DNA from 2 places in the Pararhizobium sp. A13 genome. Region 1 is predicted to be linked to the other one. Evidence: predicted binding sites of a transcription regulator. Region 1 holds the regulator's gene; the other holds the start of a gene.

Region 1 (7,424 bases):
TTCATAGCTTTTTTATTTCAGGTCTTGCGAAAAGTCTCGCGAACGCGGTTCTCGCTTAAGAATCAGCTCTTCTGAAAGGCAAGATGAGCACCCAACCCGATCAGCATTGCACCGCCGGCGCGCTGCATGAGGCGCTGCGCCTGGCCCGAGCGGCGCAGCCGCCCAATCACCGCGCCGGCCAGAAGCACACAGACGATGTCGGCCGAAGAAAACATGAGATTGACGATGGTCCCCAGAATGGCAAGCTGCAGCCAGACGGGGAAAGCGGCGGAAACATCGGCGAATTGCGGCAGGAAGGCCACAAAGAAGATCGCCGTCTTGGGATTGAGAACCTCGACGGTGACGCTTTCGAAAAAGGCGCGCCGGCCGGATTTCGGCTCGATGCCGGGCAGGGCGACATCCTCTCGCACCCGGGCACGAAACAGCGAAATGCCGAGCCAGACAAGATAGGCCGCTCCGGCAAATTTCACGGCCATGTAAAGCATCGGCACGGCGTGGAACAGGATCGACAAGCCGGCGGCCGCTGCAAAAACATGGACATAGCCGCCGAGATGAATGCCCAATGCAGCCATCAGCCCCGACCACCGACCGCGTGCGATCGTCTGGGCCGCGGCATAAAGCATGGCAGGGCCGGGGATGTAGGCAAAGACCGCGGTCGTGGCAAGAAAGGCGATCAGCAGGTCGGTTGCAGGCATTGTCGGCTCCGGTTCCGGCGGGTGAGGGCGGAAGTTCTTTGTACAACGGAATTGACGTATTGTCGCGCTCGTCGGTTGCAAGACCGCCGGACGCGTCAAGCCCCGCGGGAGCATGCACATATTGGGCAGAGCGTTTCAAAACCGAAAGCGCAAGAGCCAGCCGATTCGCCCAAGGGCCGGAACTGCGGCGAAGGCGAGAATCGTCAAACGCGCCGCCCAGGATAGCCTGGCGATCTGCCTCGGATCGTAACCTTCCGGATCATAGGCCGGAAGTTCAGTTTGCAGTTTCAGCCGTGGAACCTGCCTTTCGAGGTCGCGCGGATCGTTTATCGCCCAATGCAGCCTGGCTCCGGTCGCGCGCACCGAAGGCTGCCAGCTGATGAGTTCCAGTCCGAGCCGGCTATAGCCATCAAAGACCAACTCACCGCTCGGGAGATGCGCGGTGAGCCGCCGCAGCAGCTTCGGGACCTCGTCGGCCGGAAGATAAGGAAAAAGCCCCTCGGCGATGACGATGGTCGGACGGTCGGCGGGCACATCCGCGAGCCATTTCGGGTCCGTCACGGACGAACCGATCAGACTGTACCCGTCGCGCTCGGGATAGAGTTTTCGGTGTAGCGTGACAACCTCGGGATAGTCCACGTCGAACCAGCGGATATTCGGCGCCGGATCGACGCGGAATATGCGACTGTCCAGCCCGCAGCCGAGATGCAGGACGGTCGCGTCGGGATGGCGTGCAATGAAGTCACGCGTCCAGCCGTCGAGAATATGGGCGCGCATCGCCACGCCGATCATCATGTCGCGATCAACCTTCAGCCGCGAAAAGTCATAGTCGATCCGGCGGACGGTCTCGGCGGCGAAACGATCCTGCAGAAGGGAATCCGGCAGGCGGCTTTCCCCGGCCTTCGCGTAAAGCGTGATGAGGAGAGTTTGCTTCTCCCCGGTCAGCGACACTTTTTCGGCTGTCATTGTGATCCCGTGCCGTCAGAGCCGGCGCACCAAGCTCGTCCCGGCGCACTTATCGTCGGACGACAGGACAGCGATCCCGCTGCAATGCGCGCGAAACAGTACCGAGAGTATAGGCGACAATGCAGTTGTGAACAGGGTCGAGGCGATTAAGCAGGCTGGCCGGTCTCGCATCATTGAAAAATATGCAACGAAAAAGGGCTGCACCATTAAGTGCAGCCCTTTGAAACTGGCTCCCCGGGCCGGATTCGAACCGGCGACCTGTCGATTAACAGTCGAATGCTCTACCGCTGAGCTACCAGGGATCATCTGCGCGCTGCAGAAGTGAGGCTGCTAATACAAATGCTTTTCCGATTTGCCAAGCAGTTTTTCAAAAAAAGTGCACAATCTTGTCTGACTGTGGAGAACTCCCCATCTGGGGAGAGCGGCGCACTTGAAGAGCCGCAATGCAAATTCGCTCCGTGGTGCTCGCCATCGGACGTGTAGCAGGTGAGTTTATGGCAGAACCGCAGAAAACGAAAAAATTCGGTATCGATGCGCGCGCGCATGAACTCATTCTCGGGTCGTGGCGCCTGCGCCTGCCTCAATCGCGGGCCTTGCGCATTGCACTTGGTGCCGTGCTGCTCTTTGGCGGTATCCTGGGCTTCCTCCCGGTTTTGGGCTTCTGGATGGTGCCCTTAGGCCTGATCGTGCTGTCGCATGACCTCGCCTTCGTCCGGCGCCAGCGCCGCAGACTTTCCGTCTGGTGGGCGCGCAAGCGGCAGACGTCGTAACCCGGCGCCAATCTGCAAAGGCCTCACCGGGGCTGGAGGGGCTGCAATCAAGTCGTGGCGGATAAGGCTTTCACGGCATCCTTGGCCGCCGGAATGATTTCCTGAACCTGCGTCGCGGCATCATTGTCGGTGCTTTCGCCGAACATCTCGACGCCGCCCCAGGCAATGAGGGCAAGCACGAGGCTGCCGATCAGAACCATCAATACCGGTCGGCCCAGCAATCCCTGCCGCGCCTCGACACCGCTGAGCGGAAAACGGCCGGACGGTTGCGAATGTTCCGCGGCGGCGTGATGAATGCCGGCTTTCGGCGGGACAAGCCCAATAAAATCGCGCTTTGAAAAAGTTCAACGAATTTTAGGGACTTGCGGAACACATATGGAACATATAGTGTTCGTTCTTGATTTGTTTCTCGATCCGGAGTGATCTTTCATGCTGACCCGCAAGCAACAGGAACTGCTTCTGTTCATTCACGAAAGAATGAAGGAATCGGGTGTGCCGCCGTCCTTCGATGAGATGAAGGATGCACTGGACCTCGCTTCCAAATCCGGCATTCACCGGCTGATCACGGCGCTCGAGGAGCGCGGCTTCATCCGGCGTCTGCCCAACCGGGCGCGCGCGCTTGAAGTGATCAAGCTGCCGGAGGCCTATTCCATGAGCCTCCAGCCCAAGCGTGGTTTTTCGCCGAGCGTTATCCAGGGCAGCCGCGGCGCTCCGCCGGCGCCAGCCACCGCCAAGGCCGTACCGGCCAGCAATGAGAACAGTTCCGTTTCTATCCCGGTCATGGGGCGAATCGCGGCCGGTGTGCCGATCTCGGCGATCCAGAACAATACGCACGATATTTCCGTGCCGCTCGAGATGGTCGGGAGCGGCGAACATTATGCGCTGGAAGTGCGCGGCGATTCGATGATCGAGGCCGGCATTCTCGATGGCGACACCGTCATCATCCGCAATACCAACAGCGCCAGCCCGGGAGAGATTGTCGTCGCCTTGGTGGACGATGAGGAGGCGACGCTGAAGCGGTTTCGCCGCAAGGGTGCATCGATTGCGCTCGAAGCTGCCAACCCTGCCTACGAAACCCGGATTTTCGGCCCCGACCGAGTCAAGATACAAGGCAAACTGGTCGGTCTGATCCGACGTTACCATTAAGCGGCAAGCCGAATCCGGACGCCAGCGGACGCAGACGGCTGATTTTCTTTGAAAATTGACGGGAGCGGGGGCTTGGCAATGATCCGGCGCGTCGGCACATCCGCTAAAGCGCATCGCGTCAAAACGGATTCATGCGCTGCGCTTTAGGTCTTTGTTTTTATGCATGTGGTTGTCCCAAAACCGCGGCACACTTTTGGACGACATGCATTAGGCGCGGCATTTCCTGAGGAACCGAAGCGGCAATGGATGGGAGACTGGATTCTCCCATGAGAAAAAACTGGAATTCGATCATGGCGTCTTGCACTGGAACGGAAATCGGTCTAAACGCCCGTCACGATTAAGTGATGATCGTTACGAGGCCTCGTGGCGGAGTGGTGACGCAGAGGACTGCAAATCCTTGTACCCCGGTTCAATTCCGGGCGAGGCCTCCAAAATTTTCCACAATGAAATTAAAGCCTTATGGGCGATTCTGGACAATTGACTTGATGCCAGCATGTCGCATCATGTTGCAATCCAGTTCCCTTGATTTCCAACGGTTTCCGGCTACCCTCGGCTAGTTCACGCGACATGAAATGCAACATGTTGCGACCATGAGGGCCCCCTCAAAATGATCGTTGTGAAGGATTTTCGAAAGACGGGATTGCCCCATGGAAACATCAAAACATGGAGCTTGGTGTTCGACGCCGCCACCGGGGAACTTAAAGTACGGATATCAAGCACTTCCCAAGTGGGGCCGACGCGATTTGAAGAGCAGCCTCTTTCAGCCTTTTTAGCGCACACCGGAAACTCCGGTGAAAGGCGCGCACTGCGGGCGTTGCTAAGTAGGATCAGCAGTTCTATCGCTGGGATTTAGCCGGCCAACATGAACACAGCCGCCCAGAATAGGCAGGACAGTTCACCTGCGACCAAAAATCCAATGATGGGATCGTTCATGAAATCCTCCTCAGGCAACCTCCATTGCCATGAGGAAACCTTAAAGTACGGCAGACGCCTGCGCTACCCCTGATTTTAACCCGCAGCAAACCGGCCCTCAAAACGGGCAGGGAGATAACCCATGACCTTCACCGCCCCCTGTAGCCGTCGGGGCACGCGTCGGAAAGGGCGCGTCTCCGCCGAACCCGTCATTTCTGTTCCTCCCAATACCTTTTCTAGAGGTCGGAGCCTGGGCTTCAGCGAATCGGCTCCTACCGTCGCGCTGTGATTGGTGCACTCGCCAATGCGGCCATGCCCAGTCGGAGTTTTTCAACAGTATCGGCGCGAAGCAGCGCCACGATTAGAGGGTCGTGGGGTCAGTGATTTGCCGATCGCTACCTCTTGCGAACCCGAAAAGCACTCCCAATATTTTGTCAGTCACTTGGTTTCGCTGAGGAGTGGAAGCATGTTCGACTTTTTCCTTGATCCCGTGGACATCGACGTTTTGAAGCGCGCGCTCGATGCCCGTTGCCAAAAACTCAGTATTCGCCCGGAAAGTTTGGAAGCGGAGATGATCGCAAGTCAGCTCATTGAACTGTTCCAGAGCGGAGTGACGGACCAAGAGGAACTCGTCACGCGCCCGATCGCGATGGAGCTATTCCATCGGGAAAGATAGCGGAGCGACGTCAGGGTGATTGGGCTCCGTCTTTCCAACCCAGTGTCTTACAGTAGGCCTCGCCTGCCGCAATCCCGGCTCTTCGATCGAGGAACGGACCCGGTAAAGTGGTGAGTTCGTCACGGAAGCCAACGAGAACCGATTTCGTGATCACGTCGAACAGGACAGTAATATCGACTTCGTATGCCATCGTCGCCTCCCGCAATCTGTTCGCATCATAGCACACGGAATCGCCAGTCTGCTCGGTGCGCTCGCTGTAATGGCGACAGGTGACCTACCCCGTTTGGCGGGCGTCTGCGTGTTTTGTGTGCGATCTACATCTAAAGGCTGAGCGCAATCGACGGCAGCCAAGGAATTAGATCCCACAGGCGTAAGTATCGGCTTTCCTTTTCTCGAAACGGGGCGCATCCTGCAGGCCGTCAACGGGCACAATTGGGGCAACTGCAAACCTTGCACACGCGAAGGAGTGACTGGCGATGCCTCCGGATTCTGCACCACATGAATATTTTTGGATCGCATTGTATTTCTCGCCTAATCAGGATTTCGTTGGCTACGAAGGCGAACGAATGATCGGCAGAGTGACGCTAGAGGGACGACTGGAAACCGAAGGATCGTGGAGGTGGTCAAATGTCGGTGGGCCACAGTTTGACGTCCAACAAGGTTATGCGGAGTCCAAGGAGCTTGCCGTTACGGCAGTCGAAAATCGTGATCAAGAAATGATGGATGGCCGTGTCATGTGACGAGCGATCCGCAGCCCACAGACGCGCATTCAACCGCCGACTGGGACCGCTGTGTCTGCGTCCTTCGCCGCTCGCATGAACCGCTGCGCGGCCGTATAGCTGATGCCGCTCTTCTCCTTCACCCATGGCATGAAATGCCCTTGAGGCAGCTTCGCCTTGATGGCGAGGAGTTCCCGGCCGAGCTCGATCATTCTCGCCTCCGAAAGCCGCTCATAGGTGCGAGGCAGGCCTGGGCGGGATGGTGTAGCCGGCTGATCGGGCCGCGAGCCATTCGAGGGCGATACGAGTCTCCAATAGGCTTGCCTGGTCTCCTCCTGCTTTTCAGGGGAGAGTTTCTTGAACTGCGCAATGGTCATACCCAAGGCCGAAGGCGACGTAGTCTCCCTAGCTGATGCCATCGCTGGCACTGCTCTCATTCAAGCGTGGCTGTCGTCACTGACTGCAACATGAACGCGACATGAAAGCAGAAAAGCCTTTTGAAACAATTGCAGGTGAAAGCCTGCAAATCCTTGTACCCCGGTTCAATTCCGGGCGAGGCCTCCAAAATTTTCCACAATATTCGCAATTGGATAGGGTCGCCGCTTCAACCATGTCGGCAACCTTGTTTCATTGCGGACATGGGCATGATGTTCTCACTGACCAGCAGCCGATGACGCACTTTTCGATGCGTTGAAGAGAACAATTCCGACGTTCGCGATAATTGGCAGAGGTGCGTTTTATATGCGCCGCAAGGCAACGCACAACCACCGGCGACGAAGCAATCCGGCTGGAGATAAGCCACGCCATTCGCAAAGCCCAATCAATGGCGACGAAGCGAGGGAGAGTTTGCGTGCGGAATGCAGCTGGTGGTCAATGGTAGTAGAAGCATTCACAATCGGCCTTGCAATCATCCGGCGCATTCCAGACGCGGGCTGCCAGTTTCTTCGCCGCACCGGTCTCATCCAGCCTCAGGCCCAACAGTGACACGGCCGCCAGTTTTGGATTGACCGCGTCGATCTCGATCGTCGAGCCGACTTGATGGACGCCCTGTTTTGGCGTCCAGGTGAAAAACTGCACGCTGTAATGCATGGCGTTCTCCTTCACCGCGGATAAGTGGAATCCCAGTCCAAAGACTGCACTGGCGATCCGTTGGCAAACAGAAAGGGGTCGCAACAACCGGTGTGGTTTGCCTCGATCCGGAACCTAGCACAGTTTGGCGATCGAGTGAATCGTTATCGCACGAATCCCGCCAGAAAGTGCCGCTCCAGCTTTCAGGACGCGCGCTGCCCGACCACTCCCGGCGCGCGGGGTTGGTTCCCGCGGTAACAGCGCCGTATTGTCCAATCCGAGATACTGTGTTCACCAAACGTCGTCTTCTAAAACTGAACGACTGGCGCGATATTGTCTTCAGAAAATCCTGCCGGATTTGAGGATGCCTGTGATGAAAAAGAAAGAACCGCTGTTTCGTATCGGGGATTTCGCCATATGGTCTGCCATCTTGGCGAGCGTGGTCGGCTACCAGCTTTGGACGCATACCAAT
Region 2 (7,424 bases), 140 kb from region 1:
CTGACGCCGACCAGCTCGCGCGGCGCCAGGGTTTTCGTTGTCACGTCGTACATATCGCCAAGTCCTTTTTCCGATATCGATTGAAAGACCATGTGGCTTCCCTCCCGCCGATACCGGGCCGGCGGCATGCCGAACACCGATTTGAAAATCCGGTTGAAGGATTGGAGATTGGGATAGCCGGTTCGTCTTGCAATCTCCTCGACGGTGAGGCTGGTACGCACGAGATCGCCGGCGGCCCTGTGCAGCCGCAGCCGCTTGACCGTCACCGCAAGCGTCTCGCCATGCACAGCCCGGTAGATCCGGTGCCAGTGATGTGGCGACAGGCAGGCGATTTCGGAGAGCCTATCGAGATCAAGCTCCTCGTCCAGGTGATCATGGATATAGGCCGATACGCGATGCAGACGCTGCTCGTAAACCGCCCAGATGCTCTCTTCCCTCATGTCGATCCTCATGCAAGCCGAACAGGAAGACACAACCATATTGGCGTTTGACAAATCCTGCGGAGTTGGCGCGGAGCGATTTGAGCACCGGAAAGCAACTGGCCAAGGAAAAACCGGACCTCTCAGTCCGGTTTCCCATCTCCAAGCAATCCAGTTGAAGCAGGCTTACGCCGCGAGCGCTGCACCAACCGCATCAATGGCATCCTTTGCCTTTGCGCCATCCGGGCCGCCGGCCTGCGCCATGTCGGCGCGGCCGCCACCACCCTTGCCGCCGAGCGCGGCGGAGGCGACACGGACCAGATCGACGGCGCTGAAGCGGCCGGTCAGGTCGTCGGTAACGGCAACCACGGCGCTCGCCTTGCCGTCATCGGACACACCGACGAAGGCAACGATACCGGAGCCGAGGCTCTTCTTGCCATCGTCCGCAAGGCTTTTCAGATCCTTCGGCTCGACGCCGGTGACGACCTTGCCGAGGAACTTGACACCGGCGATGTCCTGCACCTGATCGGCAGAGCCATTGGCGTCGCCACCGCCGAGTGCCAGCTTCTTCTTTGCTTCGTTCAGCTCACGCTCCAGCTTGCGGCGCTCGTCCATCAGTGTTTCGACGCGGGTCAAAACGTCTGCGGGCTGCACCTTCAGGGTGGTGGCAAGCGTCTTCACCCGCTCATCCTGCTCGTTGAGATAGGCGAGCGCGGACGCACCGGTCAGCGCTTCGAGGCGGCGAACGCCGGCACCGACGGCACTTTCGCCGACGATCCGCACCAGGCCGATCTCGCCGGTGGCGCCAACATGGGTGCCGCCGCAGAGTTCGACCGAATAGGGCCGGTTGGCCTTGGAGCCATGAATGCCCTGCCCCATCGACACGACACGGACTTCATCGCCATATTTTTCGCCGAACAGCGCCATGGCGCCCTCGGCAATCGCATCATCGACGCTCATCAGCCGCGTCGTCACCGGCGAATTCTGCACGATGATCTCGTTGGCCATCTCCTCAACGACTTTCAGCTCGTCGCCCGTCATCGGTTTCGGATGCGACACGTCGAAACGCAGGCGCTCCGGTGCGACCAGCGAGCCCTTCTGCGCCACATGGGTACCGAGCACTTCGCGCAGGGCCTCATGCAACAAGTGTGTCGCCGAATGGTTGGCACGCAGGCGTGAACGGCGGGCGTGATCGACGGTGAGCGCAGCGGCGTCGTCGACCTTGACGGTGCCTTCGTCCACAACGCAGGAATGCACAAACAGGCCCTCGCCACGCTTCTGCGTGTCGGTCACCGTCAGCTTGGCGCCGTCGGTCGAAATCACACCTGTGTCGCCCATCTGGCCGCCGGATTCGCCGTAGAACGGCGTCTGATTAAGCACCAACTGGACCGTCTCGCCCTTGGAGGCCGCCTCGATCGCCTTGCCGTCGCGCACGATCGCCTGGACGACGCCTTCGGCGGTCTCGGTGTCGTAGCCGAGGAAATCGGTGGCACCGAGCTTTTCCTTGAGTTCGTACCAGATGGTTTCCGTCGCCTTGTCGCCGGAGCCGGACCAGGAGGCGCGCGCCTCCGCCTTCTGCCGTTCCATGGCGGCGGAAAACGCATCGGTGTCGACGCCAATGCCGCGGGCGCGCAGCGCGTCCTGAGTCAGGTCGAGCGGGAAACCATAGGTGTCGTAGAGCTTGAAGGCGGTCTCGCCGTTCAGCCGATCACCTTCCGAGAGATCAGCCGTCGCATCGGAGAGAAGGCCGAGACCACGCTCCAGCGTCTTGCGGAAGCGGGTTTCCTCGAGTTTCAGCGTTTCGGAAATCAGCGCTTCGGCGCGCATCAACTCCGGATAGGCGCGGCCCATCTGGCCGACCAGCGCCGGCAGCAGCTTCCACATCAAGGGCTCCTTGGCGCCGAGCAGCTGCGCATGGCGCATGGCGCGGCGCATGATGCGGCGAAGCACGTACCCGCGGCCTTCGTTCGACGGCAGAACGCCATCGGCAATCAAGAAGGCGGAGGAGCGCAGATGGTCGGCGATGACGCGGTGGCTGGCGCGGCGGTCGCCCTCAGCCTTGACGCCGGTCGCCTCTTCGGAGGCCTCGATCAGCGTGCGGAACAGATCGATGTCGTAGTTGTCATGTTTGCCCTGCAGGAGAGCCGCGACGCGCTCGAGGCCCATGCCGGTGTCGATCGACGGACGCGGAAGATCGACGCGCTCTTCCTTCGTCACCTGCTCGTACTGCATGAAGACGAGGTTCCAGATCTCGATGAAGCGGTCACCATCCTCATCCTTCGAGCCCGGAGGACCGCCCCAGATATGATCGCCGTGGTCGTAGAAGATTTCCGAACACGGACCGCAGGGACCGGTATCGCCCATCGCCCAGAAATTGTCGCTGGTCGGGATGCGGATGATCCGGTCATCGCTGAAACCGGCGATCTTCTTCCAGAGGCCGAAAGCCTCGTCGTCGGTATGATAGACGGTGACCAGCAGGCGCTTGGCGTCGATGCCGAACTCCTTGGTGATCAGGTTCCAGGCAAGCTCGATCGCTCGCTCCTTGAAATAATCGCCGAACGAGAAGTTGCCGAGCATTTCGAAGAAGGTGTGGTGGCGCGCGGTATAACCGACATTGTCGAGGTCGTTATGCTTGCCGCCGGCACGCACGCATTTCTGCGCCGTCGCAGCCGTCGAATAGGGACGCTGCTCGAGACCGGTGAAAACGTTCTTGAACTGCACCATGCCGGCATTGGTGAACATCAGGGTCGGATCGTTGCGCGGAACCAGCGGGCTCGACGGCACGACCTCGTGGCCGTTCTTCTTGAAGTAGTCGAGGAACGTCGACCGGATTTCATTCACGCCGTTCATAATGCGCCCTTACCTCTGCATCAGACGTCCACGGCCGACTTGGCCGAACCGCGAACCGGAAAACTCTTGAAAATCGCGGATCGCCGGATATTCGCTGATCCCACTCCCGCCATTGGAACACAGGCTTTTATCGTCCGCGCCAACCCCTGTCCAGACGGCAAAAGAAAACCGACCGCCCTGTCAAAGGGCGGTCGGCGAAGTCATCCGGCAAAATCAGACGATCCTATGCCAAAGCGGCATCGTCACCATCGTCTCCGGCTTCCGGTCCACCGTTTTCAAGGAATTTTTCCGCGATCAGGCCGGCATTCTGGCGTAACGCAAGTTCGATCTCGCGCGCCGTATCCGGGTTGTCGCGCAGGAAGGTCTTGGCATTTTCTCGGCCCTGGCCGAGACGCTGGCTGTTGTAGGAGAACCAGGCGCCCGACTTTTCGACAATGCCGGCCTTGACGCCGAGATCGACGAGTTCGCCGGTCTTGGAAACACCTTCGCCATACATGATGTCGAACTCGACCTGCTTGAAGGGAGGCGCCATCTTGTTCTTGACGACCTTGACGCGGGTCTGGTTGCCGACGACCTCTTCGCGCTCCTTCACCGAGCCGATGCGGCGGATGTCGAGACGAACCGACGCGTAGAACTTCAGCGCGTTGCCGCCCGTCGTCGTTTCCGGCGAACCGAACATGACGCCGATCTTCATGCGGATCTGGTTGATGAAGATCACCATGCAGTTCGACTTGGAGATCGACGCGGTCAGCTTGCGCAGCGCCTGGCTCATCAGGCGAGCCTGCAGCCCCGGCAGGCTGTCGCCCATTTCGCCTTCGATTTCAGCCCGAGGCGTCAACGCTGCCACGGAGTCGATGACGAGAACGTCGATCGCACCGGAGCGCACCAGTGTATCGGTGATTTCAAGCGCCTGTTCGCCGGTATCCGGCTGGGAGATCAAAAGGTTTTCCAGATCGACGCCGAGCTTGCGGGCATAGACCGGATCGAGCGCGTGTTCCGCATCGACGAAGGCGCAGATGCCACCCTTCTTCTGGGCCTCGGCAATCGTCTGCAGTGCCAGCGTCGTCTTGCCCGAGCTTTCCGGTCCGTAGATTTCGACAATACGCCCCTTGGGCAGCCCGCCGATGCCGAGTGCGATATCCAGACTCAAGGAGCCCGTCGAAACGGTTTCGATTTCGACGATGCTGTCCTTCCCACCGAGCTTCATGATCGATCCCTTGCCGAACGACCGTTCGATCTGGGAGAGTGCCGCTTCAAGTGCCTTGCTTTTATCCACCGATTTGTCCTCTACGAGCCGCAAAGAGTTTTGTGCCATTTGATCCACCTTTAGGTTATGGAAGCTGCTGAGGCAATGAAGCTGCCGATGAAAGCTATGTACACTTTTTGTTCTCATTTTGCAAGAGGCGTCTATATAATTGAAAAAATTAAATAAATGACTGAATGTTCTTTCCTTGTTCCGGATTTTTCAGAAGCCGGTAAAAAAGTGGAACAAGAAATGCAATCAAGAGACCGGCACGACGAATCGGATCGCAGAGACACACGGGAAAACGCATGACAGGCAGTAAAGTTTCCATCTTCGGCGGCGCGCATATCGACCGCCGGGGGCGTATCTCCGGCGCGACTGTTCCAAGCGCGAGCAATCCGGGCAGCTGGTTCGAAGAGGCCGGCGGCGGCGGCTTCAACGCGGCGCGCAATCTGGCACGGCTCGGGCTCGAGGTCCGCATGATCAGTCCGCGCGGCGGCGATGCGGCGGGCGACACGGTCGCCGAGGCCGCCGCCGCAGCGGGCGTGATAGACAACCCGTTCGTCTTCCTCGATCGCAAGACGCCGAGCTACACGGCCATTCTCGAAAACGACGGCAATCTGGTGATCGCGCTGGCCGACATGGATCTCTACCGGCTGTTCTCCCCACGGCGGCTGCAGCAACGCGCCATGCGGGAGGTTGTTTCTTTGAGCGACCTTGTCGTCACCGATGCCAATCTGCCGGAAGAAACCCTCGCGAGCCTCATCGAGCGGGCCGCACAGGAATCAAAGCCGGTCGCTGCCATCGCCATTTCACCCGCCAAGGTCGTGCGTCTTGCAAACAGCCTCGCTGGCATCAGCTTTCTGTTCATGAACGAGGCGGAAGCGCGCGCCCTCACGGGCCGCGATGTGACGGAGGCAGCGGCGTGGCCCGCCCCCCTGCAGGCGGCCGGTCTTTCCGGCGGCGTCATCACCCGCGGCGGCAGATCGGCAATCGCATTTCGGCAGGGGCAGACCATCACCGTCGCCCCACCCGCCCTCGATGCGCTGGGTGATGTTACCGGCGCCGGCGATGCGCTGGCCGCTGGTTTCCTGGCGGCATTTCTGGAAGGAGAGCCGCTGGACGTCTGCCTGCGTTCAGGTGTCGCTGCTGCCGGTATCACCGTCCGCTCACCGCTCGCCGTGTCGGAAAAAATGTCGCGCGAGGCGCTGAGAGAAGCAATTCGGCTTGTGCCGCCAGCCGAAATCCTGTCATGAACGCGCCTTAAAAAGCCAAAAAGGACCCGCGATGACCAAGCCGTTTTCACCCCTTCTGCCGATGGAGTATTCCGACGAAGTCGCTGCCGCCAAGGCGCGCGGCGCGCCGCTCGTGGCGCTGGAATCGACCATCATCACCCATGGCATGCCCTTCCCCGGCAATCTGGACATGGCCCGCAGCGTCGAGGCGATCATCCGCGAGGAAGGCGCCGTACCCGCAACGATCGCCGTCATCGACGGTATCTTGCACATCGGTCTGGAAGACGCGCAGCTGGAAGCGCTGGCTCAGACCGAAGGCGCGATGAAGCTGTCGCGCGCCGACCTCGCCTTTGCGATCGCCGAACGCCGCACCGGCGCGACCACGGTCGCGGCGACCATGATCGCGGCGGCTCGCGCTGGCATCCGTGTCTTTGCGACCGGCGGCATCGGCGGCGTGCACCGCAAGGCCGAGGAGACATTCGACATTTCCGCCGACCTCGACGAACTGGCGCGCACCGGCGTGATCGTCGTCTGCGCCGGCGCCAAGGCCATCCTCGACATTCCGAAGACGCTCGAAGTGCTGGAAACCCGCGGCGTTCCGGTCGTCACCTATGACAGCGACATCTTCCCGGCCTTCTGGTCGCGCGATTCTGGCCTGAAAAGCCCGCTGATGCTCAACAGCCCGGCGGCAATCGCCAATTTTCAGAAGATGCGCGACCTGCTCGGCGTCGATGGCGGCATGCTGATCGCCAACCCGGTGCCAGAGGAAAACGAAATCCCGCGCGACGAAATGGAAATCTACATTGCCCGGGCGCTCGACAATGCCGAACGCGACGAGATTTCCGGCAAGGCGGTCACGCCCTATCTGCTCGACAGCATCTTCGGACTGACCGACGGCCGCAGCCTCGAAACCAACATCGCGTTGGTCGAGAACAACGCCCGCCTTGCCGCCGAGATCGCGGTTGCGCTGGAATAGGGCCAACAGGCGCTGGGAAACGCGAAGCGTGGCGCCTGGCCTTGGCCGAAATATGGAAGGTTTGTTTGGGCGGTATTGCAAAACATGGTTGCAGAATTCAGACTTTTGTGAGCGAGTTCTGCGACACGTCTGCTCCTGAACCCGATTACGCCAAACGGGTTCGCATATCGGCGTAGTCATAGGCAATTGCGGCCTTGAACCCTTTGATCCTGCTTGTGATGAGTTGGCGATAGTCACTGGCTGAAATGCCACGATCCTCGACACGGCTGAGGCCGCGAGACACAGGCACGAGCAGATCACCGGGTATGCTGCCTCTCAAGGAATGGATTGAGGCGGGATCCCCGCCTTGTGCACCGAGGCCCGGCGCGAGAATGATCGTGCGGGGCAGCAACTGCCGCAATCGCCGGCCTTCATTCGGCGCCGTTGCTCCGATCACCGCCCCGACCGGGCCGAGGCGCGAGGCAGAACCGGGAATAGTGCTGTATCCGCCGATCAAATCGGCCACACGATCGGAGATGAGACGGTTGCCTGCCATCTTGTCCTGAAGCCAGCTGGCGCCGGGATTTGATGTTCGGCACAGAACGAACAAGCCTTTGCCGAAACGCGTGGCGCAATCCACGAAGGGCTCGAGAGTATCCGGCCCCATCAAGGGATTGACGGTGAGGCAATCAGCTTCAAAGTCGGCGCTTCCACCGTGAGAT

Evidence for each region. The regulator LexA, encoded in region 1, represses DNA repair genes until DNA is damaged. The targets are predictions, from matches to a motif close to TGTTCNNNNTGTGTTCNG.
Region 2: a site for LexA is predicted at 4,711-4,728, ahead of recA (recombinase RecA). Genes of this name have one in related genera too.

Annotation. Positions count from the first base shown of each region.
Region 1 is NZ_CP149510.1:3,177,166-3,184,589, reverse strand. It holds gene WI754_RS15745 (LysE family translocator) at 63-695, opposite strand; gene WI754_RS15740 (class I SAM-dependent methyltransferase) at 831-1,661, opposite strand; tRNA gene WI754_RS15735 (tRNA-Asn) at 1,889-1,963, opposite strand; gene WI754_RS15730 (hypothetical protein) at 2,156-2,431, shown strand; gene WI754_RS15725 (hypothetical protein) at 2,479-2,631, opposite strand; gene lexA (transcriptional repressor LexA) at 2,861-3,577, shown strand; tRNA gene WI754_RS15715 (tRNA-Cys) at 3,935-4,008, shown strand; gene WI754_RS15710 (hypothetical protein) at 4,956-5,165, shown strand; gene WI754_RS15705 (hypothetical protein) at 5,176-5,355, opposite strand; gene WI754_RS15700 (hypothetical protein) at 5,642-5,905, shown strand; gene WI754_RS15695 (DUF3102 domain-containing protein) at 5,935-6,096, opposite strand; gene WI754_RS15690 (hypothetical protein) at 6,363-6,578, shown strand; gene WI754_RS15685 (hypothetical protein) at 6,755-6,973, opposite strand; gene WI754_RS15680 (hypothetical protein) at 7,326-7,424, shown strand, end outside.
Region 2 is NZ_CP149510.1:3,318,811-3,326,234, forward strand. It holds gene WI754_RS16425 (AraC family transcriptional regulator) at 1-440, opposite strand, end outside; gene alaS (alanine--tRNA ligase) at 606-3,269, opposite strand; gene recA (recombinase RecA) at 3,493-4,584, opposite strand; gene WI754_RS16440 (carbohydrate kinase family protein) at 4,821-5,768, shown strand; gene WI754_RS16445 (pseudouridine-5'-phosphate glycosidase) at 5,800-6,723, shown strand; gene pyrF (orotidine-5'-phosphate decarboxylase) at 6,869-7,424, opposite strand, start outside.